DNA from 2 places in the Streptomyces sp. NPDC055287 genome. Region 2 is predicted to be linked to the other one. Evidence: riboswitches for the same ligand, from Rfam matches in the RefSeq annotation. Region 2 holds a riboswitch; the other holds the start of a gene.
The links. A riboswitch is a leader RNA that binds a small molecule or an ion and turns the genes downstream of it on or off. The one in region 2 is predicted to bind S-adenosylmethionine.
Positions count from the first base shown of each region.

Region 1: linked by a shared signal. The riboswitch ahead of thrC (threonine synthase) and the one ahead of ACWIHY_RS20445 (aminotransferase class V-fold PLP-dependent enzyme) in region 2 are both predicted to bind S-adenosylmethionine.

Region 1 is NZ_JBSHNE010000022.1:55,615-70,096, reverse strand. It holds gene otsB (trehalose-phosphatase) at 1-840, shown strand, start outside; gene ACWIHY_RS27720 (alpha,alpha-trehalose-phosphate synthase (UDP-forming)) at 965-2,359, opposite strand; gene ACWIHY_RS27715 (glucosyl-3-phosphoglycerate synthase) at 2,442-3,392, opposite strand; SAM riboswitch class I at 3,570-3,697, shown strand; gene thrC (threonine synthase) at 3,715-5,013, shown strand; gene ACWIHY_RS27705 (MoaD/ThiS family protein) at 5,087-5,362, shown strand; gene ACWIHY_RS27700 (cold-shock protein) at 5,814-6,017, shown strand; gene groL (chaperonin GroEL) at 6,333-7,955, shown strand; gene ACWIHY_RS27690 (S8 family peptidase) at 8,139-9,311, shown strand; gene ACWIHY_RS27685 (DUF397 domain-containing protein) at 9,377-9,583, opposite strand; gene ACWIHY_RS27680 (helix-turn-helix domain-containing protein) at 9,567-10,406, opposite strand; gene ACWIHY_RS27675 (hypothetical protein) at 10,523-10,738, shown strand; gene ACWIHY_RS27670 (hypothetical protein) at 10,735-10,956, shown strand; gene ACWIHY_RS27665 (PTS transporter subunit EIIC) at 11,031-12,560, opposite strand; gene murQ (N-acetylmuramic acid 6-phosphate etherase) at 12,594-13,535, opposite strand; gene ACWIHY_RS27655 (MurR/RpiR family transcriptional regulator) at 13,611-14,482, opposite strand, start outside.
Region 2 is NZ_JBSHNE010000012.1:72,108-86,589, reverse strand. It holds gene ACWIHY_RS20490 (glycosyltransferase family 4 protein) at 1-711, opposite strand, end outside; gene ACWIHY_RS20485 (glycosyltransferase 87 family protein) at 810-2,060, shown strand; gene ACWIHY_RS20480 (hypothetical protein) at 2,110-3,285, opposite strand; gene ACWIHY_RS20475 (NlpC/P60 family protein) at 3,375-4,457, opposite strand; gene ACWIHY_RS20470 (C40 family peptidase) at 4,711-5,739, opposite strand; gene ACWIHY_RS20465 (NYN domain-containing protein) at 6,047-7,405, opposite strand; gene ACWIHY_RS20460 (hypothetical protein) at 7,440-7,682, opposite strand; gene ACWIHY_RS20455 (rhomboid family intramembrane serine protease) at 7,823-8,533, shown strand; gene ACWIHY_RS20450 (Lrp/AsnC family transcriptional regulator) at 8,530-8,811, shown strand; gene ACWIHY_RS20445 (aminotransferase class V-fold PLP-dependent enzyme) at 8,896-10,257, opposite strand; SAM riboswitch class IV at 10,435-10,551, opposite strand; gene trpD (anthranilate phosphoribosyltransferase) at 10,663-11,727, opposite strand; gene qcrB (cytochrome bc1 complex cytochrome b subunit) at 11,851-13,476, opposite strand; gene qcrA (cytochrome bc1 complex Rieske iron-sulfur subunit) at 13,473-14,482, opposite strand, start outside.

The DNA.
Region 1 (14,482 bases), on a different contig from region 2:
CCGCACCCCCTGCCGACCGAGTTCACGCCCGCGACCCCTGCCGGCCGCGACGGCCTCGCCGCGCTGCTGGCCGCGCCGGACCGGGCGGTGATCGCCCTCGACTTCGACGGCACGCTCGCCGACATCGTCCCCGACCCCGAGCAGGCCCGCGCCCACGTCGGCGCGGTCGAGGCGCTCGCCGCGCTCGCGCCGAACGTCCGCTCCGTCGCCGTGATCACCGGCCGCCCGGCCGGTGTCGCGGTCCGGTACGGCGGCTTCGCCGGAGTCCCCGGCCTCGAACACCTCGTCGTACTCGGCCATTACGGCGCCGAGCGCTGGGACGCGGTCACCGGTACCGTCCGCGCCCCCGCCGCACACCCGGGCGTACAGGCCGCCCGAGCCGAACTCCCCGGCTTCCTCGACGGCATCGGCGCGTGGCGCGGCTCGTGGATCGAGGACAAGGGGCAGGCCGTCGCCGTCCACACGCGCCGTGCGGAAGACCCCGTGAAGGCGTTCGAGTCCCTGCGCGTTCCGCTCGCGGAGCTGGCCGCCCGCCACGGGCTGATTGTCGAACCCGGCCGCCTGGTACTGGAGTTGCGCCCGCCGGGTATCGACAAGGGCGTGGCGCTCGCGGAGTACGCACGTGAGGCCGGCGCGGGCTGTGTGCTGTATGCGGGGGACGATCTGGGGGACGTAGCCGCGTACTCCACGGTGGAGAAGCTGCGTACGGAGGGCGTTCCCGGGCTGCTGGTGTGCAGCGGCAGCGAGGTTCCCGCGCTTGCCGACCGCGCCGACCTGGTGGTGGACGGCCCCGCGGGAGTGGTCGCCCTGCTGAAGTCCCTGGCCGCGGCCGCCGCTTGACCTCGCGCGGGGGGTGCGGTGCGGGTTGCCTGCGGCGCTCTCCCCGACCCGCCCCTCCCCGAACCGGGGCTCCACCTCGGACCCCGGTCCACAAAGGCCGTTGGGCTGGACTCCGCCCCCGCTCCTACGCTCGCGTCAGCGCGTTCAGCTGCGCCAGGAACCACGCCGCCGGTGACAGCGCCGTCGACGCCGCGGCCAGCCGCTTCGTGCGCTCCGACCGCTCGCCCGGCTCCATCACCAGCGCCGCGTGCAGCGCCTCCGCCGTCGCCATGACGTCGTACGGGTTGACGACGATCGCGTCGTCGCCGAGCTCCTCGTACGCCCCCGCCTCCCGCGACAGCACCAGCGCACACCCCGCGTCGGAGACGACCGGCACCTCCTTCGCCACGAGGTTCATACCGTCCCTGATCGGGTTGACCAGCGCCACGTCAGCCATGCGGTACGCCGCCAGCGACCGCGCGAAGTCGTCGTCCAGCTCCATCAGCACCGGCTGCCAGTCGGCCGTCCCGTACTCCGTGTTGATCTCGTCGGCGAGCCGCCGCACCGCCGCCGTGTAGTCGCGGTACACCGCGAGGTCCTGCCGCGACGGGTAGGCGAAGGCCACGTGGACCACCCGGCCGCGCCACTCCGGCCGGTCCACGAGCAGCTGCCGGTACGCGAGCAGTCCGCGCACGATGTTCTTGGAAAGTTCCGTACGGTCCACCCGGACCACGGTCCTGCGCCCGGTCCCGACCCGCTCCCGCAGCCGGACCAGCCACTCGTTCACGTCCTCCTGGTGCGCCCGCTCCCGCAGGAAATCCGCGTCCGCGCCCAGCCCGTGCACCCCGACCGCCGTGCCGTCCAGCGCCCCGGCGCCCAGGACGTCCACCGCGCACGCCGCGAACGCGTCCGCCCAGCGCCGGGTCAGGAACGCCACCCGGTCCGCGCCCAGCAGGCCCCGCAGCAGCTGCCGCGCGATGTCGTCGGGGAGGAGGCGGAAGTAGTCGACCGGCGCCCACGGCGTGTGCGTGAAGTGGCCGATCCGCAGGTCGGGGCGCAGCTCGCGCAGCATGCCCGGCACCAGGCACAGGTGGTAGTCCTGCACCAGCACCGCCGCGCCCGGCGCCGCTTCCGCCGCCAGCGCGTCGGCGAAGGCGCGGTTGTACGTTTCGTACGCCGCCCACTGCCGCCGGAACTCCGCGTCGAAGGCCGGCTCCAGCGGCGTCTGGTAGAGCATGTGATGGACGAACCAGAGCACCGAGTTCGCGATGCCGTTGTACGCGTCGGCGTGCACGTCGGCGTCGATGTCGAGCATCCGTACGCCCGCCGTGCCCGTCCCCCGCCGCACCGCCTCCCGGTCGCCGTCCCCCAGCGCCGCGCACACCCACAGCGAATCGGCGTCCTTCCCGATCGCCGACAGGCCCGAGACGAGACCGCCGCCGCCGCGCTTCGCGGCCAGCGTGCCGTCATCACGGAGCGTGTACGAAACCGGGCCGCGATTGGAAGCGACGAGAACCTGGGCAGCGTGCTCGGAGACCATGTGCCGAAACCTAGCCCGTCCGGGAAGCCCTCAAACGTGCGTACGGCCGGGCTGTGCCACGCCCGGGATTACGCCGCGTGGATTACGCCGCGCGCCGCGCCGCGTACTCGTCGATCTCGCACATCGGCGGCCGCTCCTCCGTGTCGACCGCATGCGTGTGCGGTACGAACCCGAAGCCGTCCACTCCCCGCTCGAACTGCGTCAGCGTCGGCCGCACCAGCGGGCCGCGCGAAAGCCGCAGGTGAGCCGTCCGGTAGATGGTGGCGGCCATTCGCCCGAGAGCCTGCCCGTCCTGGTGGCGGTGCTTGCGTACGCCGACATCCACCTGGGCCAGCGCGTCGAGGCCCACGGTGTGCAGCGAGTCGACCAGCAGGCCCAGCTCCACTCCGTAACCGACGGGGAAGGGCAGCCGCTCCAGGAGTGAGCGGCGTACGGCGTACTCGCCGCCCAGTGGCTGGACGAACCCGGCCAGCCGCGGCCAGTGCAGATTGAGCAGGGGGCGCGCCACCAGCTCCGTCACCCTGCCGCCCTGACCAGTGGCTTCGCCGAGCGGACGGTCGTACATCGCCTTCACGAAATGTACGTCGGGCTCGGTCAGCAGCGGCCCGACGATGCCGGAGACGAACGAGGCGGAGAAGTCCCTCAGGTCCGAGTCGATGAAGCAGATGATGTCACCGCTCGTTACCAGGAGTGACCGCCACAGGACTTCGCCCTTGCCGGGCAGGGCCGGTATGCGCGGCAGCACGGCGTCACGGTGCACGACCCGCGCCCCCGCCGCCGTCGCCACCTGCGCCGTACGGTCCTTCGAGGCGGAGTCGACGACGACGAGCTCGTCGACGAGGGGCACGGCCTCCATCAGCTCGTGGCGTATCGCCGCGACGATGTCGCCGACCGTCTCCTCCTCGTCGAGGGCGGGCAGCACCACGCTGACGGTGAGGCCACGCCCGGCCTTGGCCGCGACCAGCCGGTCCAGCGGCCGGTCGGCCGTGGACCAGGACCGCAGGTCCAGCCAGCGCTCCACCTCTTCCAGCACGGGCCTTCTCCCTCGTCCGGCGAGCCGTCGTACGACTCGTCCTGTGATCCATCTCGCGGTGCGGACGACTGTCTCAACCGTCCGGGGGTTCGGTTACAGTCTTGAACAACGCGGACGCCCCTCGCATCTCGGGGGCGTCGCGGAACAAATGCGCCGGGCCCAGACCCGGCGCCATAGCGCTCATCCAGAGGGACAGAGGGAACGGCCCGTTGAAGTCCCGGCAACCATTCCGCCGACCGCGAGGTATCGGTGGGGACGGTGCCAATTCCGTCTCACGGCGAAACGCGCCGTGGGGAAGATGAGGAGAAAGGGCCTCGCCACCATGGCTGTGCAGTCTGTTGAAGCTGATGCAAGCACCACGAATTCCCTGCCCGTAGACCTGGGCCCCGCCACCGCGCTTTCCTGCCGCGAGTGCGGAGAGCGATTCGAACTCGGCCCGATCTTCGCCTGTTCTTCCTGTTTCGGTCCTCTTGAGGTCGCCTACGACCTCCCGCTCGGTGACGCCGACGCGCTGCGCAAGCAGATCGAGGCCGGACCGGACAACATCTGGCGGTACGCGCCGCTGCTGCCCGTCCCCGCCGACGTGGCCTCGAAGCCGAGCCTGAACCCGGGCTTCACCAAGCTCGTCAAGGCCGACAACCTGGCCCGCGAGCTGGGTGTGACCGGCAACCTGTACGTCAAGGACGACTCCGGCAACCCGACGCACTCCTTCAAGGACCGTGTCGTCGCCATCGCCGTCGAGGCCGCCCGCGCGTTCGGCTTCACCACGCTCTCCTGCTCCTCCACCGGCAACCTCGCCGGCGCGGTCGGCGCCGCCGCCGCGCGGGCCGGTTTCCGCTCGTGCGTGTTCATCCCGCACGACCTGGAGCAGGGCAAGGTCGTCATGGCCTCCGTCTACGGCGGCGACCTGGTCGGCATCGAGGGCAACTACGACGACGTCAACCGCTTCTGCTCGGAACTGATCGGCGACCCGCTGGGCGAGGGCTGGGGCTTCGTCAACGTCAACCTGCGCCCGTACTACGGCGAGGGCTCCAAGACGCTGGCGTACGAGATCTGCGAGCAGCTGGGCTGGGAGATCCCGGACCAGCTCGTCATCCCGATCGCCTCGGGCTCGCAGCTCACGAAGATCGACAAGGGTCTGAAGGAGCTCATCGCCCTGGGCCTGGTCGAGGACAAGCCGTACAAGATCTTCGGCGCTCAGGCCGAGGGCTGCTCCCCGGTGTCGACGGCCTTCAAGGCCGGGCACGACGTCGTACGGCCGCAGAAGCCGAACACGATCGCCAAGTCGCTCGCGATCGGCAACCCGGCCGACGGCCCGTACGTCCTGGACATCGCCCGCCGCACCGGCGGCGCGGTCGAGGACGTCAACGACGAGCAGGTCGTGGAGTCGATCAAGCTGCTGGCCGAGACGGAGGGCATCTTCGCGGAGACCGCGGGCGGAGTGACCGTCGGCGTGACGAAGAAGCTCATCGAGGCCGGGCTGCTGGACCCCACCCTCACCACCGTCGTGCTCAACACGGGCGACGGTCTGAAGACCCTTGAGGCGGTGGCCCCGACCACGGGCCAGTCCGCCGTCATCCGCCCCAGCCTGGACTCTTTCCGAGAGGCCGGCCTCGCGTGAGCGAGCGCAGCGAGCGAACCCAAAAGGAGGCGCGTCACGCCGTGCGTCTCCGAGCGTCAGCGAGGAGAAAAGCATGAGCGTCAACGTCCGCATTCCGACGATTCTCCGTACGTACACGGACGGCAAGGCCGAGGTCGCTGCCGAGGGCGCGACCCTCGCCGAGGTCATCGCCGACCTGGAGAAGAACCACACGGGCATCGCGGCCCGCGTCCTGGACGACCAGGGCAAGCTGCGGCGCTTCGTCAACGTGTACGTGAATGACGACGACGTGCGCTTCGAGCAGGGCCTGGAGACCGCCACGCCGGACGGCGCCGGCGTTTCCATCATCCCGGCCGTCGCCGGAGGCTGACCGTCCGGCACTGTGCCGGAGGCTGACCCCCTCTCAGGACACCCCGCGTTACGCCGATTGCCCTCTCCGCCATGAAAGCGGAGGGGGCAATTCTGCATGGTTGAGCGCGGTACAGTTGGGGAAGCCCCCTTCGCTGCTTGTGCCCGGCGCATATGAGAATGCGTCCCCGCACGACAAGAAGCAGCCAAAGTGCCGGACCCAATTGCCCGCTCATGTGCGCCTTGTCCGGCCCGAGTTGCCCCGGAAGTCGGGGAATTCATCGCATTCGCCTGTTCCCTCATGCCCAGATTTCTCGTCGGATTGACCTGTTGCAGAGGGCAGTTGGGCGGATACATTCAGCCGCGGTCGACGCGTTCCGGCGCACGCCCTCTCCTGTCGGAGGGTGGAGGAGTCTGACCCAGGGCCCGCGAAGTGCGGTCCTGTGCAAGGGCCAGAAATAGGGGAGTTAGGCATGGCTCAGGGCACCGTCAAGTGGTTCAACGCGGAGAAGGGGTACGGCTTCATCGCGGTCGACGGTGGTGCGGATGTTTTCGTCCACTACAGCGCGATCCAGATGGACGGGTACCGCACCCTTGAAGAAGGTCAGCGAGTCGAATTCGAGATCTCGCAGGGCCAGAAGGGTCCGCAGGCGGACATGGTCAAGCTCGCCGTCTGATCTCGGCGCGATCGGCCACCGACGCACTCACACAGGAAGGGCCTGTACCCCACACCGGGTGCAGGCCCTTCCTGCGTGCCGCCGTCCCTCAGTACGCCTGTCCACATCCGAGGGGGACGCTTGCACTCGAAGGGGTCGAGTGCTAATCATTGGCGTTAGCACTGTTAGCACTCTCCCAGTGAGAGTGACAGAAGGACCGGGCCGGTGAGGCCCGCAGGCCGGGTGGGACAAGGAAAACCACCAGGCAGGCAGGCCGTCCGTCGCGGGCGCCACTCGGTCCGGAGAATCCACCCCAGTCCGGGAGGACCACTTCACATGGCCAAGATCATCGCGTTCGACGAGGAGGCACGGCGCGGTCTCGAGCGCGGGATGAACCAGCTCGCCGACGCCGTCAAGGTCACCCTCGGCCCCAAGGGCCGTAACGTCGTCCTCGAGAAGAAGTGGGGCGCCCCCACGATCACCAACGATGGTGTTTCCATCGCCAAGGAGATCGAGCTCGAGGACCCGTACGAGAAGATCGGCGCCGAGCTGGTCAAGGAAGTCGCGAAGAAGACCGACGACGTAGCCGGTGACGGCACGACGACCGCGACTGTCCTCGCCCAGGCTCTGGTCCGCGAGGGCCTGCGCAACGTCGCCGCCGGCGCCAACCCCATGGCCCTCAAGCGTGGCATCGAGAAGGCCGTCGAGGCCGTCTCCGCCGCTCTCCTTGAGCAGGCCAAGGACGTGGAGACCAAGGAGCAGATCGCTTCTACGGCCTCCATCTCCGCCGCCGACACCCAGATCGGCGAGCTCATCGCCGAGGCGATGGACAAGGTCGGCAAGGAAGGCGTCATCACCGTCGAGGAGTCGCAGACCTTCGGTCTGGAGCTTGAGCTCACCGAGGGCATGCGCTTCGACAAGGGCTACATCTCGGCGTACTTCGCCACCGACATGGAGCGCATGGAGTCGTCGCTCGACGACCCGTACATCCTGATCGTCAACTCCAAGATCTCCAACGTGAAGGACCTCCTTCCGCTGCTGGAGAAGGTCATGCAGTCGGGCAAGCCGCTGCTGATCATCGCGGAGGACGTCGAGGGCGAGGCACTGTCCACGCTCGTCGTCAACAAGATCCGTGGCACCTTCAAGTCCGTCGCCGTCAAGGCTCCGGGCTTCGGTGACCGCCGCAAGGCCATGCTCGGCGACATCGCCATCCTCACCGGTGGCACCGTCATCTCCGAGGAGGTCGGCCTCAAGCTGGAGAACGCCGGTCTCGACCTGCTCGGCCGTGCCCGCAAGGTCGTCATCACCAAGGACGAGACCACGATCGTCGACGGCTCCGGTGAGAGCGACCAGGTCCAGGGTCGCGTCAACCAGATCCGTGCCGAGATCGAGAACTCCGACTCGGACTACGACCGCGAGAAGCTCCAGGAGCGCCTGGCGAAGCTGGCCGGCGGCGTGGCCGTCATCAAGGCCGGTGCCGCCACCGAGGTCGAGCTCAAGGAGCGCAAGCACCGCATCGAGGACGCGGTGCGCAACGCCAAGGCCGCCGTCGAGGAGGGCATCGTCGCCGGTGGTGGCGTGGCTCTGCTCCAGGCCACGGCCGTCTTCGAGAAGCTCGAGCTCTCGGGCGACGAGGCGACCGGCGCCAACGCCGTGAAGCTCGCGCTGGAGGCCCCGCTCAAGCAGATCGCCGTCAACGGTGGTCTCGAGGGTGGCGTCGTCGTCGAGAAGGTGCGCAACCTGGCCGTCGGCCACGGTCTGAACGCCGCGACCGGCGAGTACGTCGACATGATCGCCGAAGGCATCATCGACCCGGCGAAGGTCACGCGCTCTGCACTGCAGAACGCCGCGTCCATCGCCGCGCTGTTCCTCACCACGGAGGCGGTCATCGCCGACAAGCCCGAGAAGGCCGGTGCCCCCGCGGGCGGCGGCATGCCGGGCGGTGACATGGACTTCTGATCCGTCAAGGATCGGTAGCTCCATCGTCGTACTGCTGTACGCGACCGAGGGCGGCATTCCCCGTGAGGGGGGTGCCGCCTTCGGGCGTTTCTGCCCGCGCCCCGGCGTGTCGCTACGTAAAGTATTCAAACCACCGCACAGAGTGATTGCGCGTGATCGTTTCTGCATGGTGACATCGTGACCATGCCACACCTCATGAGGATCGCCCTCGCGGCCGCCGTCACGGCTGTCCTGGCGACCGCAGGTCCGTTGTCCGCCTCCGCGCAGCCCGCCGAGTCGGCACCCGCCCCGCTCCGTCTGGCCGACCAGCCCGTCCCGGACCAGTACCTCGTCGCCATGAAGCCCGCGTCGGACGTCGCCCAAGCCGCTCAGGAGGTTGGCGTCACCCCCCTCTTCAGCTTCGAGAAGGTGATGCACGGCTTCGCGGCCAAGCTCACGGACGACCAGCTCGCCAGCGTGCGGGCCGACCCGAACGTGGCGGCCGTGGAGCAGGACGCCGAAGTCACCGCGTCCGGGCCCGCCGCGTCCTGGGGCCTGGACCGGATCGACCAGCGCGCCCTGCCGCTCGACAGCCAGTTCAGCACCGCCGCGACCGGCGCCGGAGGCAACGCGTACATCCTCGACACCGGTATCGACTACAACCACAGCGAGTTCGAACAGCGCGCCAGGTTCGGCTTCGACGCCTTCCCGGCCCAGGGTCAGTTCGGTAGGGACTGCGCCGGCCACGGTACGCACGTCGCGGGCACGGTGGGCGGCAGGACGTACGGGGTGGCACCCCAGGCGAATCTCATCAGCGTCCGGGTCCTCGACTGCCAGGGAAGGGGCAGCAGCGTCACGATGATCGCCGGGCTCGAATGGACGGCGTCGCACGCCGCGCAGAACCCCGGCAGGCCGGCCGTACTGAACGGATCGCTCGGCGGCGGGTATTCGCGCCTGGTGAACGAGGCCGCCACCGCACTCTCGGACAGCGGTGTCCTGCCGGTCCTCGCGGCGGGCAACGACGCGAAGGACGCCTGCGGCGTCTCCCCGGCATCCGCCGACCGGGTGGTCACGGTCGCCGCGTCCGACAGCTCCGACGCGCAGACCTCCTTCTCCAACCGGGGCCCGTGCGTGGAGCTCTACGCACCGGGCGCCGCCATCGTCTCGGCCAGGCTCGGAGGCGGAAGCGTCGCCCTGAACGGCACGTCCATGGCCTCTCCCCATGTTGCCGGGACCGCCCTGCTCTACAACACGGTCAACCCGGCGGCCACGCCGACACTGATCGCGACCTGGCTCGACGCGAACTCCACGAAGGACGCACTGTCCGGCGTCACCCCGGGCACGCCGAACAAGCTCCTGTTCACCGGCGGCCTCTGACCCCCCGCGGCGCCCTGCCCTCCACTCCTCGGCTCCGGGGGTGGGGGGCAGGCGTCGTTGCCGTTCTAGCGCCGCTTGAGATCCGCGACGAAGGCGGACCAGGCGGCGGTACGGAACACGAGCGCCGGACCGTTGGGATTCTTGGAGTCGCGGACGGGGACGATGTGGGGGTGGCTGTCGGAGACCTCCAGGCAGTTGCCGCCCTCGCCGCCGCTGTAGCTGGACTTGTGCCAATTTGCTGTCGTCAGGTCGTAGTCAGGGCTGATCTTCATGCGCGCAATCCTCCGCCACTGATGTGATCAGAGCCAGGGATTCCTTGGGTGACAATGCCATGGCCCTCACCAAATCGTATGACAGTTCGTAGCGGGCGACGGTTGCCGGATCGTCCTCCAACTGCCCTGTTCCCAGCACTTCGAGGTAGGCGAGCGGGGGCGCATCTTCGAAGGCCATCAGCTTGAGGGCGCCGTTCATGGCCGCGTGCGCCCCCGCCTCGAACGGCAGCACCTGCACGATGACCCGGCGGCGCCGGGCTATCGCCGTCAGGTGGCGCAGCGCCCCCGCCATCTCAGCGGGCTCGCCCACCCGCCGACGCAGTACCGCCTCGTCCAGCACCGTCCACAACAGCGGCTTTGTTGGATCGTCGAGGAGGCGCGCTCGCTCCAGCCTCGCCGCTACCAATTCGTCGATGACATCCTCGGTCGCTGTCGGCTGGTACGCGCGGAAGATCGCCCTTGCGTACGGCTCCGTCTGCAACAACCCCGGGATCAGCAGCGGCGCGTACTCCTTGATCGCCACCGCGATCGCCTCCGCTTCGGCCGCCTCCGCGAAGTGGTCCGGGTACTTCGACTTCGTGGACGCCTTGCAGTTCCGTTCGAAGAATCCGCCCGTCCCCAGGATCTCGTCTATCTTCACGGCGTACTCCGGCATCATCCGGCGGGTCCCCGCCTCCAGTTGGCCGATGAACGAGCCGCTCACGAAGAGCGGCTGACCGAGTTCCTCCTGGGTGAGGCCCTCCTTCTCGCGCGCGTGGCGCAGTTCCGCGCCGAGCAGCGCCCTTGGGGAGGAAGACGGATCGAGGCCCTTGGGTCCGGGCATGGCAACTCCCTGTACGACAGCTGGGGTTGTTGGACTGCCACCCCTGGTCAGGCTAGGCGACTTTCCGCCACTCTGAGTGAGGAAAGCGAACACTCGGTGTGGGAGGTGCCTGGTCAATGGTGGTGCGATCGTCGGAGCGGCTGCGGGCTGCGGAAGAGGTGGTGGCCCAGTTGCGGGAGGGGCTCGGGGTGGTGGCGGTGACCCTGCCGTCGCTGCGGGTGGACGTGGTGTCGCTGGCGAGCGAGGCTCCGTACCCGCTGGTGGACCTGGGGCGCTGCAACCTCGACACCGCGCTGCGGCTCGCGGCCGTGCTCCAGGGGCTCAAGCCATGACGGAGGGTGAGCCGCCGCAGGCGGGGGCGTACGCCGTCGATGTCCGGGACGGGCGCGTGGGCCGGGTCATGGGACGGGTGGGCACCTACGTACAGCTACGGCCGCCCGGCGGGGGCAAGGAGTGGGACTGCCCACCGGAGGACGTGCGTCCGGCGGCGCTCGGAGAGGTGCTGAGGGCGCGGGTACGGGAGATCAACGCGGAAGGGCGGCTTCCGTGAGCGGTGCGGGCCGGTGCGCCGCTCACGGCCGGAGCCCCCGCAGGACCGGGGGAGCCGCCCCACCGTGCGTACGGTCAGACCCGTGAGGTTTCTTCCCGCGGGGTCACCGGCGCCGGGGAGCCCGGCAGCGGGGCCGCCTCGGTCCCGGGTTCCTCGTCCGTGTTCAGGTCGGTCAGCATCTGCTTGCTGAAGCCGAAGAAGTAGGTGGCGAGGAATCCGGTGACGTAACCGACGACCAGGCCGACGGCGTAGATGGCGACCATCGCGCCGACGCTCCTGTTGCCGTCCAGGAGGGGGAACAGGGCCCAGCCCGACGGGCCGATGGCCGTGGAGCCGACCGTGTCGCCGAGCTGGCTGAACAGGCCGACGAATCCACCGCCGAAGGCGCCGCCGACGCAGGCGGTGATGAACGGGCGGCCGAGCGGCAGCGAGACGCCGTAGATCAGGGGCTCGCCCACGCCCAGGAAACCGGCCGGCAGCGCGGACTTGACGGTGCGGCGGACGGAGCCGTTGCGGGGCAGGCGGACGTAGACCGCGACGGCCGCGCCGACCTGGCCCGCGCCCGCCATGGCGAGGATCGGGAGGAGGACAGTGAAGCCCTGCTGCTCGATGAGGGTGGTGTGGATCGGGATGAGGGCCTGGTGCAGGCCGAGCATGACGAGGGGCAGGAACAGGCCGCCGAGGACGAATCCGGCCGCCGCGCCGCCGGTCGCCAGCAGCCAGTCCGCGAAGTCGCCGATGGCGGTGGAGATCTCACCGGCGACGAACATCAGGCCGAAGACGGTGACGAGACCGGAGATGAGGACGGTGAGGGTCGGGGTGACCAGTACGTCGAGAGCTTCCGGGACCCGGCGTCGGCACCACTTCTCGACGTACACCGCGAGCACCGCCGCGCCGAGCGCGCCCAGTACACCGCCCTGGCCGGGGGACAGGGTCTGACCGAAGGCGTCGATCTTGGCGACGCCCGGGAAGACGATGATCGAGGCGACCGCGCCGCCCAGGATCGGCGTACCGCCGAACTCCTTGGCGGTGTTGAGGCCGACGAAGACGGCGATCAGGGCCATGAAGCCGGTGGCGATCGAGGCGAGGGCAGGGGTGAGGGCGGGGAGCAGGCCGAGGTTGACCAGCAGGCCGTTGAAGCCGGCGATGATGCCGCAGCCGATGAGCGCGGGGATCAGCGGGACGAAGATGTTCGCGATCCTGCGCAGGAAGAGCTTGAAGGGGGTGGCGTTCTTCGCCTTCCGCTCGGCCTTGATCGCGGCGCCCTGGGCGGCGAGTGCGTCGGCGGTCATGGCGGAGGCGGTGACGGGTGTGGCAGGCGTGGCGGGTGTGGGGGTGGCCGCCCGTTCCTCCTCGACCAGGGCCTCGAACTCGGGGGCGACCCGGGCGACCGTGCCGGGGCCGAGGACGATCTGGTACGTCGTGTCCTCGACCACGCCCATGACGGCGGGGAGGGCCTTCAGCCGCTCGTCCTGGACGAGGGTGCGATCGCGCAGACCCAGCCGGAGCCGGGTCATGCAGTGGGCGATGGAGGTGACGTTCCCCGCGCCTCCGACGAGCGGAAGGATCGCGGCGGCGGTGGCGCGGTTCTTGTTCTCTGTCATCGTGCGTGGTGCCTTGCTGTGGGGGGAGTTGGATCAGGCGGTACGGGCAGCCTGGAGCGCGTCGCGCAAATGGCCCCGAGCTTCGTCGAGCAGGGCCGCGGCTGTGGGCCCGTCGACGGATCCCAGGAGCACCAGGATGGCGTTCTTCACCTCTCCGTCGGTGGCGGCGAGCGCTGCTTCGATCTCCGTGTCGCGCGCGCCGGTCGCCAGGGCGACGATGCGGCGCGAGCGGGCGCGCAGCTTCTCGTTGGAGGCGCGTACGTCGACCATCAGGTTTCCGTACGTCTTGCCGAGCCGGATCATCGTGATGGTCGAGATCATGTTGAGGACGAGCTTCTGGGCCGTGCCCGCCTTCAACCGGGTCGACCCGGTGAGGAGTTCGGGCCCGACGACGATCTCCAGGCCGTGCTCGGCGGCGGCTCCCAGCGCGCTGTCCGCGTTGCAGGACAGGCCGAGGGTGAGGGCTCCGCGCGTACGGGCGTGCTCGACGGCGCCGATGGCGTACGGGGTGCGACCGGAGGCGGAGATGCCGACGACGGTGTCGTCGGCGGCCAGGCCGAGTGCGTCCAGGTCCTCGGCCGCGAGCTCCTTGGAGTCCTCGGCGCCTTCGACCGCTTTGATCATCGCGGACGGTCCGCCCGCGATGAGGCCGACGACCTCGGCCGGGTCGGTGTTGAAGGTGGGCGGGCACTCGCTCGCGTCCAGTACGCCGAGCCGTCCCGCCGTACCGGCGCCCGCGTAGATCAGACGGCCGCCGCGGGCCATCCGCTCGGCTGTGGCGTCAATGGCGGCGGCGATCTGGGGGAGGCGGGCGGCGACGGCCTCGGGGACGGTGCGGTCCTCGCCGTTCATGATGCGGGCGATCTCGGCCGTCGGGAGCTGGTCGATGTCGGCGAGCTCGGGGCGGAAGGCCTCGGTGGTGAGGGTGGCGAGCTGGGCGCGCAGTTCGCCGTACGTGTTGCTGGTGGAGGTCATGGGGAGTGCGGCTCTTTCTCGTCGTACCGACTGCGTGTCTGCCTGGCTGCGTTCCCGCGTGACCGCGGGGCCGGGCTAACGGCTGCTGTTGCGAGGGGTGTGGCGGTGCGCGAGCGCCTCGTAGGAGGCGGCGAGGGCAGGGGCGGCCGTCTCGTACGTACGCTGGGCGACGCCTATGAACAGGCAGTCCACGACGAGAAGTTGGCTCGTGCGGCTGGACATGGCGGCCGGGCGCAGTTCGCTCTCGCGGGCGGTCGACGTGGTCAGGATGTGGTCGGCGTACTGCGAGACGGGTCCGTCCGGGCGGCCGGTGATCGCGACCGTCGTGGCCCCCCGGTCGAAGGCGACGCGGAGCGGTTCTATGGCGTCGCCGGTCGATCCCGAGTGCGTGATGGCTATCGCCACGTCGCCGGCGCGCAGCTGCACGGCGTTGGTGACGGCGAGGTGCGGGTCGGTGTGCGCGTGCGCGATGAGGCCGATGCGCAGCAGCTTCTGGGCGAGGTCCATGCCGACGAGGCTGGAGGCGCCGACGCCGTAGATGTCGATGCGGCGGGCGGCGGCGAGGGCGGTGACGGCGGCGCCGAGCTGGACGGTGTCCAGGCCGGCGGCGGTGTCGGCGAGGGTCTGCTGCTCGTCGTACGCCAGCTTGGTGACGACGTCGGCGATCGGGTCGTCGACCGCGATGTCGGCGGTCACGGCGGGCGCCCGGCCGGACTGCTGCTGGGCGGCGAGCCCGGCGAGCGCGAGGCGCAGGTCGCGGTAGCCGGGGTAGCCGAGGAGGCGCGCGGTGCGGACGACGGTGGCCTCGCTGGTGCCGGTGAGCTCGGCGAGGCCGGTGACCGTGAGGGCGGCGCAGCCGGCCGGGTCGGCGGCGACGGCTTCCGCGACGCGCTGCATGGAGCGGGTCATGGACGGGGCGAGCGTCCGCACCTTGGCGGCGAGGGCGG
Region 2 (14,482 bases):
GCCGACGATCAGCAGTACCGCGTCCGGCACCTCGCGCAGGATGCGGGGCATCGCCAGGATCAGCGTGTCCTGGCCCTTGCGGGGCACCAGGCGGGACACACACACCACCACGGGCCGGTCCGTGAGCCCGAGCCGCTCGCGGACGGCGTCGCCGCCGGAGCCCGGGTGGAAGGTCTTCTCGTCGACGCCGGGCGGGAGCTGGACCATGCGCGCGGCGGCCTGCGGCGTGAGCGCGGCCGCGATGCGCGAGCGCGTGTACTCACCGAGATAGGTGATCGTGTCCGTGTCCTCGCCTATCCTGCGCAGCAGCTGCCGGGAGGCGGGCAGCTGGGCCCAGCCCGCCTCGTGGCCGTGTGTGGTGGCGACGATCCGCCGCGCGCCCGCCCTGCGCAGTGCGGGAGCCATCAGCCCGAGCGGCGCGGCCGCCCCGAACCACACGGACGTACAGCCGTGTTCGCGCAGCAGTCCGGCCGCCCGCCGGGTGACGCGCGGCGTCGGGAGCAGCATCGTCGTCCGGTCGCGTACGACGGTGAACGGCTGCTCGGCGTCGAAGGCCCCGGTCGCCTCCGCACCCTCGCTGCCGCGCTTCCACGTGGAGGCGTAGACGACGAGCTGCTCGGGGTCCAAACGCAACGCCATGTTGTGCAGGAACGCCTGGATGCCGCCGGGGCGGGGCGGAAAGTCATTGGTCACGATCAAGGTCTTGTGCATCGCCGCCGACAGTACCGAACGGCCCAGCTCCTTGGCTCGCACAGCCCGGCCCTGCATCATGTCTCCCTCAGCGATGCAGGAAACGGACGAGGGTGGTCATGACGGGCGCAGGCAGTACAAAGCCCATCGGGGTGTGGGTGCTCACCCGGACCGTCCTGCTCCTGTGCGTCTTCAAGGTGCTCACCGTGCCCGGGCCGGACGTCACGAGCGACGTCTCGGTGATCTATCAGGGCTGGTACGAGATCCTGCGGACCGGCACCTTCCCGCTGGACGACATCACCTGGCAGTACCCGCCGGCGGCCGCCCTGGCGGTCCTCTCCCCCGCCCTGCTGCCGTTCCTCGGCTACGCGACGGCCTTCTTCGTGCTGGCCTGCTTCGCGGACGCGCTGGTCACCGGCCTGCTGCTGTACGCCGGACACCGCCCGGGCAAGCGGCTGGCGGGCGCGTGGGTGTGGGTGGCGGGGGTACCGCTGCTGGGCCCGACGGCGTACGCCCGGTACGACGTGATGGTCACCGCGGTCGCCGTCGCGGCCCTGCTGGCGGGGGCGCGCCACCCCCGCGTCCTGGGGGCGCTGGCGGCCTTCGGAGCGCTCCTGAAGGTGTGGCCGGTGCTGCTGCTCGTCGGCACGGCACGGGGGCGTGCGACCCGCGCCGCGTGGGCGGCGGCGGCTGCGGCCGGGGCCGGGCTCGTGGGGGCGTTCAGCGCCACGATGCCGGGGGCTCTCGCCTTCCTCACCTTCCAGCGCGACCGGGGCACCGAGGTCGAGTCGCTCGGCGCCCTCGTTTTCCATGTGGCGCGGCACTTCGGCTGGCGGGGCGAGGTGCTGCTCAATTACGGCTCGGTCGAGTTCGTCGGCCCGTACGTGCCGCTGGTCAGCGCGGCCGCGATGGTGCTGACCGGGCTCGCGTTCGGCTGGCTGCTGGTGTGGCGGGTGCGGGCGGGCGGGTTCCGGGCGTCGACGCCGTGCGACGCGGCCTTCGCCGCGGTCCTGCTGTTCACCACGACGAGCCGGGTGATCAGCCCGCAGTACCTGGTGTGGCTGGTCGGCCTGGCCGCGGCGTGCCTGGTCTTCCGGGGCAGCCGGATGGGGCGGCCGGCGCTGCTGGTGCTCGCCGCGGCCGGGGTCACGTGCCTGGAGTTCCCGGTGTGGTTCTCGCACGTCGTGACGAGCGACGGACTCGGCGTGCTGTTGCTGGTGCTGCGCAACGGGCTGCTGGTGGCGGCGACGCTGAGCGCGTGCCGCCGGCTGTGGCGGGACACGGTGCCCGGGCGGCGTACCGGCGACGCGAGGCCGCTGCCGGCGCAGCGGGCGGGAGCGGCGGGGAAGCGGAAGCAAATGGCGTCGTAGTGTGCGCGCCCCTCATGTCCCGCGGCGCCGGGGGAAGGCCGACTGGGACTCAGCCCAGCCGCTGCCGTACGTACTCCCGCCACCGCGCCGTGAAGTCCTCCGGGGTCGTTCCCAGCACATCCCCCATCGCCCGCTCCACCGCCCCCTCCCGCCGCGCCTGCCCGCCCACCGCACGGTAGAACGCGGTCAGCTTCTCCTCGCCCCACTCCTCCGCGATCAGCGCGCACGCCAGCCAGCCGCCCTCGTACGCCCGGCCGAGCGCCCCCGCGTCGCCGCCGAAGCCGAAGTCCTTGTCGGCAGGGAGGGCCGCCGGAAGATCGCCGGAGCGTACGGCCAACCCGAGCCCAGGGGCGATCTCCCCCGCAGTGCGCCCCGTCCCCCGGTACGCCGCCCAGTCGGCGAAGCCCTCCGAGAGCCACATCGGGGTGGCGGCGGAGGTGTGGGCGCGGGTGGCGACATGCGTGGACTCGTGGGTGATGACGATCCGCTGCCCGAAGTCGCCGAGCAGCCCGTACGCCTCGGGATTGACGATCACCCGGTCCGCGGGCCTCGCTCCCGAACCGCCCGCTTCCGCGCTCGTGACGGCCGCCGTTCCCCGGTACCCCGCCGCCGGGCCCCCCAGCAGAGCCCCCATGCCCTCGAGCGAGGGCGGCACGAGGATCACCAGCCGGCGGGTCCACCGCGCCGGCCAGGCCCGGTCCACCGCCGGGACCGCGCGGTCGGCGATGTCCGCTATCTCCCGCAGCCGTTTCGTGTCCTGCCCGGCGCCCAGGACCAGGCTGCGTTCGCCCCGTACGACAGTGACCCTGCCCTGCTCCCAGAGCCGGCCGCCGCCCCGGCGCTCCGGGCGCTCGGCCACGACGTACCAGCGCCCGTCGCGTCGCGTCAGGTCCAGCCGCTCGGCCACCTTCACGGGCGCCTCGTCGTACCCCGCGAACCGGTAGCGCAGCTCGACCCGCACGGTGGCGCGCCCCGTGCCCGTACGGTCGAGGCCCGTCAGCCGGTAGTCCCAGGAGCGCAGCGGCACCTCGGCGAGGTTCGCGAACTCCTCGCGCTCCGCCGCCCGCAGCTCTGTCGCGGCCGGGTCGAGCGCCGCCAGGTACGCCGCCTCGTCGCGGGAGACGACGGCCGCCGCCCGGCGGTCGAGCGTCCGCTGGATGTCCCGGGTCGCGGTGTCCGCGGGTTCCCCGGGCGTCGTACACGCGGACACGAGAAGGAGAGGCACGAGGGCGGGTCCCGCCCACCGCCTCCACCGCGTCCCACGCCTCCGGCCTGCCACCCAGCCGATCGTACGGGCAGGGCGGTCCGCTCAGCTCAGACCCGGGTCACCGACGAGACCGGCATCATGCCGACCGGGTCGTAGCGCACCGGGGCCCCGGGGTAGGGCGCGTGCACCACTTGACCGTTGCCCATGTACATCCCGATGTGGCTCGCGTCGTCGCGGTACGCCACGAGGTCCCCCGGCTGCGCCTGGTCGAGGGAGACCTGCCGTCCGGCGTACCGCTGTGCCTGCGAGGTACGCGGCAGGGAGACGCCGGCCTGGGCGTACGACCACTGCGTGAGGCCCGAACAGTCGAAGCCCGAAGGGCCGTTGGCGCCCCAGATGTACGGTTTGCCCACGGCTCGCTGTGCCGCCAGCACGGCGGCCGACGCGCGCGAGGAGGCGGGCGCCCCACCCGGCAGAGGCGGCGTCTCACCGCGGTCGCCGGAACGCGAGGACCGGCCGTCGAACTCCTCGCGCTCCTCCGTCGGCAGCGAGTTGAGCAGCCGCCGCGCCTCCGCGAGCTTGCGCTCGACGACGCGCTTGTGGCGGGCGACGGCGGCCCGGCTGCGCTCCAGTTCGCCGAGCTTGGTGGAGGCTTCCGCGCGCTGCTGCCCCAGCTTGCGCTGGGCGGCCCTGAGTTCGGTGAGGGCGCTCGTCTGGCGGGCGCCGATACGGTCGAGTGCCGCGGCCTTGGAGAGGTAACTGTCGGGGTCCTCCGACAGCAGCAGGGCGAGGGCCGGGTCCAGGCCGCCCGCCCGGTACTGGGCGCCCGCGACCGCGCCGAGCGCGCCCCGCATGCGGTTGATGCGCTCCTGGCCGCGCGCCGCCATGTCCTGGGCCTGGCCGACCTCTTCGCGCAGCCGGTCCGCGAGCTCGTCGGCCTTGTTGAACCTCTCGGTCGCCTGCTCCGCCTGCTCGAAGAGCCGGTCGACCCGCGTCCGGGTGGCCGTGACGGTGGCCGGGGAAGTGGCCGAGGCGGTCGCCGAGGAGCCGGCCGGCGACGTGTCGTGGGGGTCGGCGCTCGCCGGGGACGCGACGAGCGCTGCCGCCGCCGTCGCCGCGGCGGCGGACAGAACCGTGACCCGGGCGCTCTGCGTGAGGCCGGACTGTGAGGGACGCCGGTGGGTCGCCACAGGAAGCCGCACTCCTTCCACTGCGTGCAGCCCCCTGCCGCCCGGACGGGCGGACCAATGGACCGGGGGCTGCGCGAGCAGACAGTAGCGGTGCGATCACGCGGCGGCCAAAGACCTCGCCGGGCGGAGAACGGGCACAGACAGCGACGCCCCGCCGGAGAACCAGGTCACCGGCGGGGCGGACAGTCAGCGGGAGTTGCCGGAATTCGCCCGAATGGGCGGTGTCGGCAACGGCCGTCGCGACTGGCGTTTGTCAGACGCGCACGCCGAACTGGAAGGTGCCCATGTAGTCCATCGACTCGTACCGCACGTTGGCACCGGGCTTCGGGGCGTGCAGGATCTGGTTGTTGCCGGCGTAGAAGCCGACGTGCGCCAGGTTGTTGAAGAACACCATGTCGCCCGGCTTGAGCTGGCTCTTGCTGTACAGCTTCTGGCCGTCGTTGTGCTGGGTGAACGTGGTCCGGGAGATGGAGACACCAGCCTGGGCGAACGCCCACTGGGTCAGCCCGGAGCAGTCGTACGCGTTGGGCCCGGTCGCACCGGAGATGTACGGCTTGCCGATCTGGGTGGCCGCGGCGCTCAGCGCGGCGGCGCCGCGGTCGGAGGCCGGAACCTCCTTGCCGAGGTTCACGCGCTCGCTGGCCGCGCGGCTGGCGCGCTGCTCCTTCTCCCGCAGCTCTTCACGCTCGGCGGCGGTGAGCGTGTTCAGGAGCCGCTGCGCCTCGGCGAGCTTGCCCTGGAACTTCTTCTTCTTCTCGCCGAGTTCCTGGCGTACGTCTTCGAGGTCGTCGAGCTTGTCCGTCGCCTCGGCGCGCTGCTGCGCCAGCGAGCGCTGCTTCGCCTGGATCTTCTCGAGCGACTCGGCCTGCTTGGCGCTCAGCTGGTCCATCGCGCCGGCCTTGTCGAGGAAGGTGTCCGGGTCGGCGGAGAGGAAGAGCTGCACGGAGGGGTCGATGCTGCCGGTGCGGTACTGGGCACTGGCCACCGAACCGAGCGCGCCGCGCATCTCGTTGAGGTCCTCCTGGCCGCGGGCGACCTTGTCCTGGAGGTTGTCGACCTCTTCCTTGAGCTTGTCCTGCCGCTCCTTGGACTGGTTGTACTTCTCCGTCGCGGCTTCGGCCTCGTGGTAGAGCTTGTCGACCTTGGCCTTGACCTCGCTCTTGGTCGGCTTGGGGTCGGCCTGAGCGGTCTGGGACGTGAGCGCGACGGCTGCGGCTGCGGTCGCGGTGAGCACGGTCACACGAGTGCGGCTCGGCTGCTTGGGACGACGGTGGGACGCCACGAAGGCGAGCTCCTTCTTCCTCGAGCCGCCTACCGGGATCGGGGACGTGATCCCCGGCTCCACGCTTCGGCTCCCCCGCGGAAATGGACCGAATTGCATGGACTCGGCGGTACCTTCGCTGACACCCCGGATGGGCGATCTACCGTTCGAAGGTTCGAGGGCAGACCTTAGTGACCTTCTTGTGATCAGTTCAAATCCTCAGGTGTAAAAACTCACCCAGTGGTCACAATCTTTACTTACATCACACTGGCAGTAATGGCCAATTGACGGTGCGTTTCCCGAATTCGGGCATTACGCCGAGACGTCACTAGACGCGCGAAAGCCTCTTCAGCAACAAGGCGGACGCAACGGGCCTCGCGCCCGACTTGGCGACACCGTCGGCCACTTCACGGTCGGTCGAGGCCACCACGACGGGACGCCCCGGCGGTTCCGCCCGTACGAGCTGCCTGATGAGCTCGTCGGCCGTCACGCCCGGCTTGCTGAACAGCACCCGCACTCCGCGCGGCGGTGCGAGCAGCACCGGCGCCACCAGTTCCGCCCCGTCGAAGACGCACGTCACTTCGGCGCCCGTCTGCGCCGCGAGCATCGAGAGGCCGCCGAGGAGCCTCAGCCGCTGCTTGTCGAGCGGCATCTGCGGATAGCCCGTCTTGGTGACGTTGTAGCCGTCCACGACCAGATGACACTGCGGCAGTTCGAGCAGCTGGTCGAGCAGCGCCGGGTCGGTCTCGGAAAGCGCCCTGGCCGCGATGTCCTTGGGGGTCATACGTCCGGGCTCGACGGCGTCCACCGTGTCGGCGGGATGCACGGAGGCGGGCGGCAGGGCCAGTTCGCGACGCAGCCCCTGGGCGGCGTCCAGCACCGTGTCGAGCAGCAGCCGCACTCGCATGTCCTCGATGCTGCGGCCCTCGCGCACCGCCCTGCGGCTCGCCTCGACGGACGCCTCCGCCTCACCGAGCCGGGCCCGCAGCCGCCGGGCCTCGCTCTCGGCGGCGGTGACCCGGGCGGCGGCGTCGGACTTGAGCATCTCGGTCTCGGCGTTCGTACGGCGCAGGGCGGCCTCGCCGCGCTTCACGTCACTGAGGGCGCTGCGCAGCTTGCGGCTGAGCACGTCGGCCTCCTTGCGGGCGGCCTCCAGCTCCGTGCGCAGCCGTTCGGTCTCGCTCTTCGTCTGCTCGCGCGCGTGCGCGAGCTCCTCGCGCAGCCGCTCCAGCTCGCGCTGGGCGGCCTCGTCGGCCCGCTCGATGTCCGCCCGCAGGGCCTCCTCGCCTGCGGCGGCCACCAGCTTGACCCAGCCGACGGGACGCAGGACGTACGCAGCGGCCGCCACGTCGACGGGATCGGCGGCGGCCGGTGGCGCGCCCGACTCCAGGGCGCGGGCCAGCTCGGGCTGCGCCTCGCGCAGCCGCTCGCTGATGCGCTGACGGAACAGCGAGTCACCCTCCAGCGCGGCGGCCATCGCGTTGCCCGCGAACTTGGCGCGCCGGGAGGGCGTAAAACGGGCGTACTGCCTCAGCTGGGAGGGGAGTTCCGCGACGGTGAGCCCGCCGAAGGCGTCCGAGACCAGTGCGACGACCTTGTGCCGTACGCCTTCGGGCAGCGGGCGGTCGAGCACCTCGGCGGCGTCCCCGGCCGGCCCGGCCGGTTCAGCGCCGCTTGCATGCTCCACAATCCGTCACCCCACTACTTTCGGGCCGGTCCTCTCAGGAGCCGGCGCCCGGCCTGTCCACCAGTTCGATCTGGTCCACCGCGTTGCACCAGCGGCAGCGCACCGACTCGATGGTCTCACTGACCACCTCGCGTTCCTCGACCTTCGGCTCTCCGGCCAGGTCGAGATGGACGTACTCGATCACCTTCGACGAGCGGGTGACATCGAAACGTGTGAGGTTGCCGCACAGGGCGCAGCGCCACCGGGTCTGGGCAGTCGGCAGGGGAACTGTCGTCATCGTGCGTCCTCTTTCGTCGTGCCTACTGCCCGTAACCCTACGGCCTCACGGGTACCCCCTGCGGCGGACTGTCCACGCTCCGGGACGGGGTCCGGCGAGGCACTCCGTCCCGGCCGGTCCTGTTACGGGATGATCTGGCCGTGATCAATTGGCGCGAAGCGGCCCGGGGCCCCGTGGTGACGTACGGCGCGATCGGCCTCTGCTGCCTGATCTTCGCCATCGGCCCCCTCTCGGGACTCCATCCGGTGTACGGCACGGGCGACATCCTCCTCGCCGTACAGAGCGCCTACTTCGAACGCTGGGGCGTGATCCCGAGCGAGCTGCTGAGCGGCGACCCGTCCAGGCTCGTCACCCCGCTCACCGCCCTGTTCGTGCACGGCAGCTGGCTCCATCTGCTGGGCAACATGCTCTTCCTGTTCGTCTTCGGGGCGATGGCCGAGCAACGCATGGGCCGCCTGCAGTTCGCCCTGTTCTACGTCGGCTGCGGCTACCTCGCACTCGTCACGTACGCCGTCGCCCATGCCGAGTCCGAACAGACGCTGGTGGGGGCCTCGGGAGCGATCTCGGCGGTGCTCGGCGCCTTCCTCTTCCTCTTCCCCCGGGCGCGGGTCACGAGCCTGTTCCCCTTCCTTCTCTTCCTGCCGCTGCGCTTCCCCGCCTGGATCGTGCTGATCTTCTGGTTCGCCCTGCAATGGCTGGCGGCGCAGCGTGCGGGTTCGGGTCCCGGGGTGGCGTATCTCGCGCACGTGGCGGGGTTCTGCGCGGGCTTCCTCTACGCATGGGGGCGTAGTCGGCGTACGGCTAGAGTGAGGACCTCAGCGCCGGCCACCGAGGGAGAAAGCCAACCGTGATCACCGCGATCGTGCTCATCAAGACCAGCGTGGACCGGATCCCCGAGATCGCCGAGTCGATCGCCGCGCTGGACAGCGTCAGCGAGGTCTTCTCGGTCACCGGTACATACGACCTGATCGCCATGGTCCGCGTGGCCAGGCACGACGACCTGGCGGATGTCATCCCCGGCCGGATCAGCAAGATCCCCGGAGTCGAGGGCACCGACACGCATGTCGCGTTCCGTACGTACTCGCAGCACGACCTGGAAGCGGCCTTCGCGATCGGCCTCGACGCGTAGCCCGTCCCGGCGCGCACGTGGGATCCCACGGGGCGGCGCCGGGGGCAGGCGGCCGCGGGCGGTGGCGACGCGAGCGCGGGCCGTTCAGACCGCCGGGACGCAACGGCCTTCCTCGGTGCGGTAGTTCCACTTCGCACCGTCCTTGACGAGCTCCTTGACGGCGCCCACGAAACGCTCGACGTGCTCGTCGGGCGTACCGGCGCCGAAGCTCACGCGGATCGCGTTCAGCGAGCGCTCACCCGGCTCGGCCTCCGGCGCGCCGCACTCGCCCGGCTCCTGCGGTTCGCTGCCGAGCAGAGTGCGGACCAGCGGGTGGGCGCAGAACAGTCCGTCCCGTACGCCGATTCCGTACTCGGCGGAGAGCGCGGCCGCGAAGTGCGAGCTGTTCCAGCCCTCGACGACGAAGGAGATGACGCCGACACGCGCGGCGTCGTCCCCGAAGAGCGAGAGCACCCTCACCGCGTCGACCTCGGCCAGGCCCTCCAGCACCTTCGTCACGAGCCGCTGCTCGCGCTCGACCAGGGAGTCGAAGCCGGCCTCGGTGAGCGCCTTGCAGGCGGAGGCGATCGCGTACACGCCGATGACGTTGGGCGAACCGGCCTCGTGGCGGGCGGCCGTGGTGTGCCACTCGACGTCCACGCCGCCGTCGGCGCGGCGGGCGACCTTGCGCGAGGCGCCGCCGCCCGCGAGGTACGGCTCGGCGCTCTGCAGCCAGTCGGCGCGGCCCGCGAGCACGCCGGAGCCGAACGGCGCGTAGAGCTTGTGCCCGGAGAAGGCGACCCAGTCGACGTCGAGCTCGGCGATGTCCAGCGGGTGGTGCGGGGCGAGCTGCGCCGCGTCGAGCACGATCCGCGCGCCGTGGGCGTGCGCGGCGGCGGCGAGCTCCTTCACCGGCCACAGCTCCCCGGTGACGTTCGACGCGCCGGTGACGCACACCAGGGCGGGGCCGTAGGGATCGCGCTCGGCCAGCGCGCGCTCCAGGGTCTCGACGGCCTGGGCCGGAGTGCGGGGCGCGTTCAGGAAGTTGACCCGCGCGTCACGCCACGGCAGCAGCGAGGCGTGGTGCTCGGTCTCGAAGACGAAGACCTTGCAGTCGGCGGGGAGCGCGGCGGCCAGCAGGTTGAGCGAGTCGGTCGTGGAGCGGGTGAAGACGACCTGGTCGCCCTCTCGGCAGCCGAGGAACTCGGCGACGGTGGCACGGCTGTTCTCGAAGAGGTCCGTCGACAGTTGCGAGAGGTACCCGGCGCCGCGGTGCACGCTGCCGTAGTACGGCGCGTACGCCGCCACGTCGTCCCACACTCGCTGGAGGGCCGGGGCGCTGGCGGCGTAGTCGAGGGCGGCGTACGTGACCTCTCCACCGGTCACGAGCGGCACGAGGACATCTCGTCCGAGAACGGGAAGCGGCGTACAAACCGTCTGGTCGGCGGCAGCAGTGGAAACAGACATGGCGAACTCCCGGAACAGGCAGGCGAATTCCCCGCGCCGGCGGATACGCGGCAGCGCTGGAGAAGAAGAGAAAAGGGGTGTGCGAAGAAGGGGCGTAAGGCCCTATCGCATTCGCTTGCTCACAAGGGGCTCCTTGAGGACCAGGACCCCAAGCTGTGACATTCACCGATGTCGAGGGGTCCGCGCTTGCCGTGGACCTTTCTGTCCACGACCCGGTCTTCACCCGGGGCACCCCGCCACGGACGGAGGGTTGCCGGACAGCAAGCCGGGGCCAAAACGCTGTCACTCATGACCTGCCAAGCATCCTGCCACACGATCAAGAAGACGCAAGGCGTAGTCCACTTTTTGAGACCCGAAGTGGCTTGGACCACTCCTTGCGCCATCTCACCGGCCCTCGACCGGCACTCAGCTGTTGCTGGCAGCCACCCAGCGCTCCAGCGCGGCCCTGGCCGCGCCCGAGTCGATCGACTCGGCGGCCTTGGCGATCCCTGCCGCGAGTTGCTCGTCCAGCGGGGCGTCGGACGGGTCCAGCGCCACCAGCGCCGCCGCGGTGTTCAGCAGCACCGCCTCCCGGACGGGACCGGTCTCGCCGGCCAGCAGCCGCCGCGCGACATCCGCGTTGTACGAGGCGTCCGCCCCGCGCAGCGCTTCGACGGGCACGATCTCCAGGCCCACGTCGCGCGGGTCGAAGGCCTGCTCCGTGACCGTCCCGTTCCGTACGATCCACACCCGCGAGGTCGCGGTCGTCGTCAGCTCGTCGAGGCCGTCGTCGCCACGGAAGACCAGCGCGGAATTCCCCCGTTCGGCGAGGACACCCGCCACGATGGGGGCCATCCGCGCGTCCGCGACACCGACGGCCTGCGCCTTCACCCGGGCCGGGTTCGTGAGCGGGCCGAGGATGTTGAACGTCGTCTGCGCGCCCAGCTCCTTGCGCGCCTTGGCGGCGTACCGCAGGGCGGGATGGAACTTCACCGCGAAGCAGAACGTGATGCCCGCTTCCTCCGCCACCTCGGCGACGCGCCGCGGCGTCAGCTCCAGGTTGACGCCGAGCTTCTCCAGGACGTCGGAGGCCCCGCTCGCCGACGAGGCGGCCCGGTTGCCGTGCTTGACGACCTTGGCGCCGGTGCCCGCCACGACGATCGCCGACATCGTCGAGATGTTGACCGTCTTGGCCAGATCGCCGCCCGTACCGACGATGTCGACCGTACGGCCCGGCACCTCGATGGTGTTGGCGTGCGCGTACATGGCCCGCACCAGACCGGTGACCTCGTCGACCGTCTCGCCCTTGGCCCGCAGCGCGACAGCGAAGCCGGCGATCTGGGCGTCGGTCGCCTCGCCGGTCATGATGCGGTCCATCGCCCAGGCCGTGTCGTCGGCGGAGAGGTCCTTGCCGCGCAGCAGGGCGTTCAGGACACCCGGCCAGGAGCCGGCCGCCACGCTGTCGCCGCCAACCGGGGTCACAACGTTCATGGTCCGCTCCAGGGTCCACAGCCAATAAGGATGGCTCCTACCCTATCCAGCCGGGCGGACAGCGAAGAGCCCCGTCCGACGAATGGACGGGGCTCCTGCTGTGGCGACCTTGTAGGTCGGAGATCAGTGGTGGCCGTGGCCGCTGGTGATCTCCTTGTACTCGTCGGCGGTCGGCTTGGGGATCTGGTTCCCCTCGCCGTAGTAGCCCTTGCTCAGCTTGGCGCGGAGCTTCTGGCCGCGCGTCACCTTGCGCTCGACGCCGTTCTCGTCGACCGACGGGCCGATCTCGGCCGGCGCGTACTGCTCGTGCGCCGTGAGCGTGTGCAGCTGCTGCTGGCTGAGCGGCTCGTGCACCTCGACGAACTCACCGTGCGGCAGGCGCTTGATGATGCCCGACTCGCGTCCGTGCAGCACCTTGTCCTTGTCGCGCCGCTGGAGGCCCAGGCAGATGCGCCTGGTGACGATGAACGCCAGGACCGGGCCCACGAAGTAGGAGATCCGGACGAACCACGTGATCGAGTTGATCGACAGGTGGAAGTGCGTGGCGAAGATGTCGTTACCACCACCGAGCAGCATGATCACGTAGCCGGTGATCCAGGCGACGCCCAGCGCGGTCCGGGTCGGCGCGTTGCGCGGCCGGTCCAGGATGTGGTGCTCGCGCTTGTCGCCGGTGACCCACGACTCGATGAACGGGTACACCGCGATCGCCGCGAGGACCACACCGAAGAGAGTCAGCGGGATGAACACACCCAGGGCGAGCGTGTGGCCCCAGAGGTTGATCTCCCAGCCCGGCATGACACGGATCAGGCCTTCGGCGAAGCCCATGTACCAGTCGGGCTGGGCGCCGGTGGACACCTGGTCCGGACGGTACGGGCCGAGCGCCCAGACCGGGTTGATCGTGAAGAGGCCGGCGATGACCGCGATGACACCGAAGACCAGGAAGAAGAAGCCTCCGGCCTTGGCCATGTAGACCGGCAGCAGCGGCATGCCGACGACGTTCTTGTTCGTACGGCCGGGGCCCGCGAACTGCGTGTGCTTGTGGTAGAAGACCAGGATCAGGTGCGCCACCACGAGGCCGAGCATGATGCCCGGCAGCAGCAGGATGTGGATCGAGTAGAACCGGGCCACCATGTCGTGGCCGGGGAACTCGCCGCCGAACAGGAAGAACGAGATGTACGTGCCGACGACGGGCGTCGCCAGGATCGCGCCCTGCGTGAAGCGGACACCGGTGCCGGAGAGCAGGTCGTCGGGGAGCGAGTAGCCGGTGAAACCGGTGAACATGCCCAGGACGAACAGCAGGAAGCCGAACAGCCAGTTGATCTCACGCGGCTTGCGGAACGCGCCCGTGAAGAACACGCGCATCATGTGCACGAACATCGCCGCGAGGAAGATCAGCGCGGCCCAGTGGTGGATCTGCCGGATGAGCAGACCGCCACGGACGTCGAAGCTGATCTCCAGGGTCGACGCGTAGGCCTCCGTCATCCGGATGCCCTGCATCGGCACGTACGAGCCGTGGTACACGACCTCGTTCATGCTCGGGTGGAAGAACAGCGTCAGGTACACACCCGTGAGGATGATGATGATGAAGCTGTAGAGCGCGATCTCACCCAGCATGAAGGACCAGTGGTCCGGGAAGATCTTGCGCATGTTGGCCTTGGCGAGGCTGTAGATGCCCAGCCGGCCGTCCGCCCAGTCGGCTACCCGCTCACCGGCGGGTGCCTTGCGCTTGTCGTCGGTCACGGTGCTCATCCGCGCTCCCAGAAACTAGGACCGACGGGCTCTTCGAAGTCGCTGAGCGCCTCGAGGAATCCTTCGTCATTCACACCGATCCGCAGCTGCGGGAGGGCGTGACCGGCCGGGCCGAAGATGACGCGGGCACCGTCGGAGAGGTCGAAGGTGGACTGGTGGCACGGGCAGAGCACGTGATGCGTCTGCTGCTCGTACAGGCTGATCGGGCAGCCGACGTGGGTGCAGATCTTCGAGAACGCCACGATGCCCTGGTGGGACCAGTCGAGCTCGCGCTTGTCCTTGATGTCCTCCGGCTGGAGCCGGACGATCATCAGGGCCGCCTTGGCGATCTCGTTGTTGAACTCGTGGTTGTCCTCCTCCAGGCCTTCCGGCTTGGCGAAGGTCAGCGAACCCACCGCGACGTCCTCGGGACGCAGCGGCTCGTTCGTGTTCATGTTGATGAGCTGCTTGCCCTTGCTCCACAGCGTGTGGCGGAGCTTGTCCTCGGGGAGCGGGCCCAGGTCGCGCAGCAGCACCACACCGGAGAGCGGCACCATGGCCAGCGCGCCGAACATCGTGGTGCGGATCAGCTTGCGACGGCCGATCGCGGACTCCTCGGCGCCGTCCTTGAAGTCGGCCATGACCTTGGCCTTGACCTCGGGCTCGGCCGAGATGGCGTGCCGGTCGTCGGCGACCTCCACGTCGGACATCAGGGTGCGGGCCCAGTGGACCGCGCCCGCGCCGATGCAGAAGAGCGCGAGGCCCAGGGTCACACCCAGCGAGAGGTTCAGCGCGCTCACGTGGCCGAGCGGCCAGACGTACACGATCTTCTCGACCGAGAACGCCACGAAGGAGGCGATGAAGCCGATCGTGGAAAGCATCGACAGCGTGAACAGGAGGGCGACCGTGCGCTCGGAGCGCTTGGCTGCCCGCTCGTCGATGTCCTGGATACGCGGCTTGTGGGGCGGCAGCCCCGGGTCCGCGAACGGGTCTTCCGCCACGGCTACCGCGCCGTGCGCGGTGTCCT